Regions from separate parts of the Bradyrhizobium sp. 137 genome, predicted to be linked through region 1. Evidence: riboswitches for the same ligand, from Rfam matches in the RefSeq annotation. Region 1 holds a riboswitch; the other holds the start of a gene.
What was found. Region 1 has a riboswitch for cobalamin ahead of IVA78_RS12820 (DUF1636 domain-containing protein). Riboswitches for the same ligand answer to the same signal wherever they lie in the genome.
Positions count from the first base shown of each region.

Region 2: another riboswitch for cobalamin. It lies ahead of metE (5-methyltetrahydropteroyltriglutamate--homocysteine S-methyltransferase); the one in region 1 lies ahead of IVA78_RS12820 (DUF1636 domain-containing protein).

Region 1 covers NZ_JADPKU010000050.1:113,056-117,317, forward strand. The annotation lists gene cobN (cobaltochelatase subunit CobN) at 1-135, opposite strand, end outside; gene cobW (cobalamin biosynthesis protein CobW) at 135-1,169, opposite strand; gene IVA78_RS12820 (DUF1636 domain-containing protein) at 1,166-1,540, opposite strand; cobalamin riboswitch at 1,632-1,853, opposite strand; gene cobO (cob(I)yrinic acid a,c-diamide adenosyltransferase) at 1,894-2,529, shown strand; gene IVA78_RS12830 (cobyric acid synthase) at 2,542-3,990, shown strand; gene cobD (threonine-phosphate decarboxylase CobD) at 3,979-4,262, opposite strand, start outside.
Region 2 covers NZ_JADPKU010000116.1:8,278-12,539, forward strand. The annotation lists gene metE (5-methyltetrahydropteroyltriglutamate--homocysteine S-methyltransferase) at 17-2,332, opposite strand; cobalamin riboswitch at 2,431-2,631, opposite strand; gene IVA78_RS29510 (aminotransferase class V-fold PLP-dependent enzyme) at 2,808-3,203, opposite strand; gene IVA78_RS29515 (4Fe-4S binding protein) at 3,584-3,787, opposite strand.

The DNA.
Region 1 (4,262 bases):
CCGCCAGCCGGCCGCAAACGCGGCAAGATCGGAATCCGAATATGAGAGCACCACGAGATCGGCCGGGTCCTGGCCGATGTCCCTTGGCGTCGCGGTCTCCTCAAGACCGCGGCTCTCGCGGAAAACGACGTGCATCAGGTTGCTAGCCCTGACCTGATCGCGGCCTCGTCAATATCGCCGTGCTCGCCAATCACGACGAGTTTCGATTGCCTGACACCTGCGCCCCAGGGCTTGTCGAACTGGTGGCGCACACGCTCGCCGACCGCCTGCAGCAAGAGGCGCATCGGCTTGCCCGCGATTGCGATATAGCCTTTGACGCGCAGCACGTTCTGCTCGCGCGCTAGGCGCTGAACGGAGGCGACCAGCGCATCGATATCGGCAACTTCCGGCAGGTCGATCACGACGGAGGCAAAATCGTCATGCTCATGCTCCTCCTCGCCGTCGTGATGCGAGGGACGCGCGGCAAGATCGCTCTCGGCGGCGGCGCCGAGACCGAGGATGACGCGCGCATCGATCGCGCCGTCGGTGATGGGAAGCATCGGCACGCGGCGCGGCATCTCGGCGGTGATCGCCGCCTTGGCGGCTTCTATCCCTGAGCTGCCGGCAAGATCGGCCTTGGTCAGCAGCACGATGTCGGCGCAGGCGATCTGGTCCTCGAACACTTCCGACAGCGGCGTCTCGTGGTCGAGATTGTCGTCCGCCGCGCGCTGCGCTTCGACTGCAATCGGGTCCGGCGCGAAGCGGCCAGCAGCGACAGCCTCTGCATCGGCCAGCGCAATCACGCCATCGACAGTGATGCGCGAGCGGATCTCCGGCCAGTCAAAGGCCTTCAGCAGCGGTTTTGGCAACGCCAGGCCCGAGGTCTCGATCAGGATGTGATCGGGCTTCACGGGGCGTGCCAGCAATTGCTCCATGGCCGGAATGAAATCGTCAGCGACGGTGCAGCAGATGCAGCCATTGGCGAGCTCGATGATGTTCTCCTCCGGGCAATTGGCAGCAGCGCACGACTTCAAAATCTCGCCGTCGACGCCCTCGCTGCCGAACTCGTTGACGAGCACGGCGAGCTTCTTGCCGCCGGCATTGGCGAGCAGATGCTGGATCAGCGTCGTCTTGCCGGAGCCGAGAAAACCGGTGATCACAGTGACCGGGACTTTTGCGAGCGAATTCATTCGGCGGCCTCCGGCACGACGGCAAGGGGGGGAATGCGGGCAAGCGACTGCTTGCGGAAGATTTCGGGACGGCTGCGCCAGGGCACGAGGCCGTCGGGCGCGGCCGCATACGCCGCAGCGCCCGCGACCACGTCGCGCGCATTCGTCTCCGACAGGCGGCCATAGACATAGGACCAGCGACCCGGCGCACTCAGCGCGACCGAGCAGCCCTGGCTACAGGCAGAGAGGCATTCGACCGGAACCACATTGACGCCGTCGGGCACGCCGGCGTCCAGGATCGCGCCATGCAACCGCTTGCCCGGCGTGACGTCGCCTTCGCCAAGCGTCTCGCCGGCACGGCAGGTAATGCAGACGTGAAGTGTGACCGTCATCGCCTCTTCCAGAATAACAGCGGGAGGCGAAGAGGCGCACGGACCATTGTGAGAGGCCCGTTTCCCCGTCGCGGAACACCCCGTCCGCCGGTCCAAAATCGTCCGCGCTGGCAGGTCTCCCGGCTTGCGGAGCAGGGCTTTTGCCCTTCGATCCCCGCCTTCCCGATCCCGTTAGGGGTCAGTGGCTTCGGGCATCTCTCCGGTCACGGTCGCGGGGGCGGCTGCATTTTGGACCCAAATCTTGCCAATTCGGACCCTATCGCATTCCCTCTTCGCCTGTCATAGGACAGGAACCAGCGCAGACCCACCATTTGCCGGTGGCCGCCACTTGTCAAGCCGAAGGACCGGATACGATGACGCCTGAACCGGATATCCAAACGGGCGAGGAAACCGACGCCCGCCACGCCGCGAAAATGGCAAAGAAGAAGGCCGCCCGCGACGAGATCATGGCGACCAAGAGCGGCGAAAAAGGCCTCGTTATCGTCCACACCGGCGCCGGCAAAGGCAAGTCGTCCTCGGCCTTCGGCATGATCGTCCGCTGCGTCGCCCATGGCTTGCCCTGCGCGGTGGTGCAGTTCATCAAGGGCGCCTGGGACACCGGCGAGCGCCGCCTGCTCACTGGCCATTTCGGCGACCTCTGCCAATTCCACGCCATGGGCGAAGGTTTCACCTGGGAGACGCAGGACCGCGCCCGCGACATCGCCGCCGCGCGCGCCGGCTGGGACAAGGCCAAGGAGCTGATTCGCGATCCTGCCTTGCGCATGGTCGTGCTCGACGAGATCAACATCGCGCTGCGCTATGACTATCTCGACATCGCCGAGGTGGTCGAATTCCTGACGACGCAAAAGCCGCCGATGACGCATGTCGTGCTCACCGGGCGCAACGCAAAGGACGAATTGATCGAGATCGCCGATCTCGTTACCGAGATGACGCTGGTCAAGCATCCCTTCCGGTCCGGCATCAAGGCGCAAGCCGGCGTCGAGTTCTGATACGATCTCGCCATGGCGCGCGCGCTGATGATCCAGGGGGCCGGCTCGGACGTGGGCAAGTCGCTCATCGTCGCGGGCCTTGCGCGCGCCTTCATGCGGCGCGGCCTGCGCGTGCTCCCTTTTAAGCCGCAGAACATGTCGAACAATGCCGCCGTCACCGTCGACGGCGGCGAGATCGGCCGCGCCCAGGCGCTTCAGGCGCTCGCCGCTCGCGTCGAGCCGCACACCGACATGAACCCGGTGCTGCTCAAGCCGGAGACCGATGTCGGCGCGCAGGTCATCGTCCATGGCAAGCGCATCGCAACGGTGCGTGCGCGCGATTATGCGGCGATGAAGCCCTCGCTGATGGGCGCCGTGCTGGAGAGTTTCGCGCGCTTGAAGACGCGCGCCGATCTGGTGCTGGTCGAAGGCGCGGGCAGCCCGGCCGAGGTGAATTTGCGAAAGGCCGACATCGCCAATATGGGCTTTGCGCGCAAGGCCAACGTGCCGGTCGTGCTGGTCGGCGACATCGACCGCGGCGGCGTCATCGCCCAGCTTGTCGGCATCAGGACGGTCATCGACCCTGACGATGCCGCGATGATCCAGGGCTTCGTCATCAACAAGTTCCGCGGCGACCCCACGCTGTTCGATGACGGCTACCGGCTGATCGAAGCGAAAACCGCATGGCGCGGCTTTGGCGTGCTGCCCTGGTTCGCGCGCGCCGGCGAGCTGCCGGCCGAGGACGCGCTGGGCCTGCGCGACGCGCGCAAGCCGGGCCAATGCAAGATCGCCTGCCTCGCCCTGTCGCGGATCGCCAATTTCGACGATCTCGATCCGCTCAAGCTCGAACCCGGCGTCGATCTCGTCATGGTGCGTCCGGGCGAAGCAATCCCCGGCGATGTGAGGCTGGTCATCATCCCCGGTTCAAAATCCACTCGTGGCGATCTCGCCTTCCTGCGAGCACAGGGCTGGGACATTGATCTCGTGGCGCATCACCGCCGGGGCGGCCATGTGCTCGGGCTCTGCGGCGGCTATCAGATGCTCGGACACAGCGTTGCCGACCCTGACGGCATCGAGGGACCTGCGGGCGACACGCCGGGTCTCGGGCTGCTCGACGTGACAACGGTGATGAGGCCGCAGAAGACGCTGACACGCGTCTCCGCCTTGCACGCCGCCACCGACCAGGCGATCGAGGCCTACGAGATCCACATCGGCCACACCGACGGGCCCGATCGCGCGCGGCCATTTGCGAAACTGAACGGCAAGCCGGAAGGCGCGATCTCGCGCGATGGCCGCGTCCAGGGCAGCTATCTGCACGGCCTGTTCACGTCGGATGATTTCCGCAAGGCATATCTGGCAAAGCTCGATATTCCCGCGGGTAACGAGCCCTATCATGCCAGGATCGAGAGCGCGCTCGATGCCCTCGCCGATCACATCGAAAGGCATCTCGACGTCGAAGGCCTGCTCGCGTTAGCCCGCTAGCACCTCGGCAAGGCGCGTCCATTCGGATTCGCTGCCGGGAAGCCCGAGGCGCAGCCATGCCGGCTCTCGCGCGAAAACGCGCGACCAGATCTGGGCGCGCGCGAGCTTTTCCTGCGCGGCCAGCGCGTTAGGTGTCTGGTAAAGACGAAACAACGGCGTGCCGCCGATAAGCGTCCAGCCTTGCGACTGCGCCATGGCGTCGAGCCGAACACAGTCGCGTGCGAGCCGCGCTGAGGTAGCCTCAGCCCAGGCATCGTCGCGCAAGGCGCGGC
Region 2 (4,262 bases), on a different contig from region 1:
GAAACGCTCCGCACCATCATGGCTCAGCCCGCAACTCGCGTGCGGCGGCCACCATATTGACGAGCGCGGGACGCACCTCCTCCCAGCTTCGAGTTTTCAGTCCGCAGTCGGGATTGATCCAGAGCTGCCGATCGGAAACTCGCTGCCGCGCCAACACAATCAGCTGCTTGATTTCCGCCGCTGCGGGAATGCGCGGTGAATGAATGTCATAGACGCCGGGCCCGATCTCATTGGGATATTTGTAGCTCTTGAAGGCCTCGAGCAATTCCATCTTAGAACGGGACGTCTCGATTGAAATGACGTCAGCATCCATTGCTGCGATCGCATCGATGATTTCGTTGAACTCGGAATAGCACATGTGGGTATGGATCTGAGTTCCGTCGGCGACAGCGGACGAGCAAACGCGGAAGCTGTCCACTGCCCAATCGAGATAGTTCCTCCACTGCGATTTGCGTAGCGGCAATCCCTCCCGCAACGCAGCCTCGTCGATCTGGATCATGGTCGCTCCAGCCGCCTCAAGATCGATCACCTCATCTCGGATCGCAAGAGCGATCTGACGGCATGTCTCGCTCCGCGAGATGTCGTCGCGGACAAACGACCAGTTCAGGATCGTCACCGGTCCGGTCAGCATAGCCTTGACGGGTTTCTTGGTCAGAGACTGCGCGAAGCGCCACCATTCAACGGTCATCGGCTTCGGCCGGGAGACATCTCCGAACAGGATAGGCGGACGAACGTACCGCGACCCATAAGACTGAACCCAGCCGTGCTTGGTGAAAGCGAATCCCAACAGCTGCTCGGCAAAGTATTGAACCATGTCATTGCGCTCGAACTCACCGTGTACGAGCACGTCCAGGCCGATATCTTCCTGCCACTGCACGGTACGGGCTGTCTCCGCTTTCAGAAGCTGCTCGTACTGCGCGTCATTCAGCGCTCCCCGCGCATGAGCCGCACGCGCATTCCGGACGTCGACCGTTTGCGGGAAGGACCCGATGGTTGTCGTTGGAAACATCGGCAATGCGAACGCGACCCGCTGGACGTCGGCACGCTGGGTGAACGCACTGCGACGGCGACGCATGCTATCGTCGATCGCGGCCATTCGTCCGGCGACATTCGCATTGTGGATCTCGGGCGATGTTTCGCGGGTCACGGCTGCGTCCTCGGAAAGCGCAAGTTCATCGGCCACCTCGGCAGCATGGCCGGCCAGCGCTTTGCCCAATATCGAAAGTTCCTTGAACTTCTGAACTGAGAACGCCAGCCACGTCTTCAGATTGGGATCGAGATCGGTCTCTAGCTCAATGTCGATCGGAACATGAAGCAGCGAGCAGGAAGGAGCAATCTGAACACGGTCCCTGCCCAGCTTTTTGACCAAAGGGGCAAGTTGGTCGAGCAGCGCCGCAAGATTGGAGCGCCAGACGTTGCGACCATCAACCACGCCTAGCGAGACCACGAGATCTCTGCGGGCTGTGGCGACAATTGCGTCCAACTGGTCGGGTGCCCGAACCAGATCGACATGAAGCCCGGCAACGGGCAAGGCAAGGGCTGTTTCAAGATTGTCGCCGATAGCGCCGAAATAAGTGGCCAGCATGATTTTAAGGGCCGGCACAACCTTTGCGAAATGAGCATAGGCCCGGCGGACAGCCGCCCGCGACGCTTCGTCGATGTCCATCACCAGGCATGGCTCGTCGAGCTGAACCCATTCAGCACCGCACGAGGCTAGTTCGCGGAGCACATCGACATAGACTGGGAGGAGCCTATCAAGCAGCGACAGCGGATTGAATGCGGGATTTGCGCTTTTGCCGAGCTTCAGGAAAGTGACTGGGCCAACTAGGACGGGGCGCGTTTGGTAGCCGAGGCTTTTTGCCTCCTCATATTCCTCGATCGGCTTTCGAGAGGAATACTTAAAGATCTGATCCTGGTGAAATTCCGGCACCATGTAGTGGTAGTTGGTATCGAACCACTTCGTCATTTCCTGTGCGGCTACGCCTGGCCCATGCTGAGTGTGATCACCGTCCTGAGCGCCACGTGCCATGGCGAAGTAGGTCTTGAGCGACACAGGACCTTCGGTCCAGCCGTAGACGTCGGGAATGGCTCCGACCATTACGCTGGTATCGAGCACCTGGTCGTAGAGCGAGAAGTCATTCGAAGGAATGACCGTCACACCGCAGGATTTCTGCCGTGCCCAATTAGCGGCACGAAGTCCACTCCCCGCCTCGAGGAGCTCGGCTTCGCTGGAGTTTCCCGCCCAGTAGCTCTCGAGCGCGAACTTGAGTTCGCGTCGTGGGCCGATGCGTGACGTCCCCAATGTGGCAACGGGAAGCGCAAGAATAGACATAGATCAGACCCCATAATTGGGGCAAAGGCCATGGCGGACGCATGCAGCGAATATCGCGTGAGCGACAGCTGTTGGCGCACACCGGGACACCCCGCCCGTGGACGATATATTGTCGAGGCAGGTCTCCTGGCTCGCGGGTCGTCGCTGCTGTCCGGCCTTCCCGAAGCCGCATGGCTTCAGTGACTTCGTTGGACAGCGGCTCGCCGCTTACAGTTGCGGGGGCAGCGCCGGCATTGCACCGGCTTCCCTCTTAGCTCCGGATCAAACGAAATCCGAAGACCACGACGGCTGGCATTAGACGCACGAGGATCGATCCGTCAACCTACTAAGTGTTGCCGCGATATTGCCCAAGCGATTGCCAGCTGTACCAGGTAGGGCACAACGGTCTTACTCCCGGCCTGGTAAAAACGCGTGGATCTGTGAAGCCTCCGCTTATGAATGCGTCCGCTCAACACCCTCTTGGCGTAGTCGTGAGCTAACGCGAGCAGAACGAACGCGCTGGGCGCTTCGACATCTGCGTGATCGCGACAAGCCTGGTCTTTTCCGTCAGCAGCTTCTCGAACTCGCCCGTGAGGAAGTTGCGATCATGCTCGGCCGACATCCGCTTGAACACAGCGCCATGAGGCTCCTTAGGAATTGCCAAGGCCGGGATTGCTCCATGATCGCACGGATGATCAGGTCGGACTGCCTGTGTTCGGCGGACCCCGCGACGAGCCGCGAGCTCGATCGCCTCCGTGGCGTTGGTCAAGATGATCTCCTCGGTGCGCCAAGCACTTACGTGCTGAGCGACTTTGGCGCGCCTTCGTTGTTTCCGTCGCCGCTGGCGAGTAGTGCAGCCTGGACGTTGGCCTGCGCAACATCGCAGGAACAGTTCCGGACCTCAGGATGCACGCTGACTTGCGAAACTGGAGTAAGCGGCGAGAGCGGGGGCGGCGGGGATCCTGCTATGACCCTAGGCTCATGCACGCGTGCATGGTGACCACGGCCAAGCGGATGCCGAGCTTCTCGCACGTCTTCAGGATCTCCGGACCGATCTCGTCGCATCGAGACCGTCTCTTCGGCTTCGAAGTGACGTAGCTTTAGATATCCTGCAGAGCCCTTCGAGGGCTTCTCGGAGTCGATCGGCGCCTTAAGGTCATAACGATGTTGATCGACCTCGATCCGCCCCACGCGGTCGGCGGCCTCCACAAGCGCGACATCTACTACTTCGTTCGCGAAATCGAGCGGTGAAGCCTTCTGGACGCGGGCTGCTTATGCTGTCTTAGACGGGACACAGGTGTCAGGCACCGGACAGACCACCGCACATTGCGGCGTGTCGGAATGGCCCTCGCACTCCGTGCACTTTTTGACATCGATAACGTAAATGTCGCGCTTGAGGCTGATCGCCGCGTTGGGACACTCGAACTCACATGCCCCACAAACGGTGCATTGCGAAGCGACGATCTTGTAAGCCATGCCTTCCGACTCCTTAGGCGAGCGATGCCATTGGCGATCCCTTTCAAATGCCGTGCCAAGGACAGACGCGCTCAATGATGGGCAATTTGCCCAAAGGTGCTGTCCCGGGTCTGAGACCATGCTACATCTGCGACAGCAACGGGCCACTCAATTTCAAGCTATGCGAGCCCTCAGGCCCTACTCCGAGAGCCAGTCGCGACTCGACCGCTGGGACCTTCCGTCGTTTGTCTGGCATGGCAGCGCGGGGCCAAGCGACGCTCGACGATTCCGAAACCGGCGGCGCGACTAAAAGCCGCGAGCCGACGCACGTCTACGCCGGATCTCGGCAAACCTCCGGTCACACACCCTGACTGGAGGTTTTGTGCAAGCCTCGCTCACGGCTGCAACGTTAACTCCGCTTTAATTGCAGTCAGCCGCATGCCTGGTGCCGAGTAGGCATGGCGGCGCGGGCGAGCGCTGGTACGCTTTGCCTGGC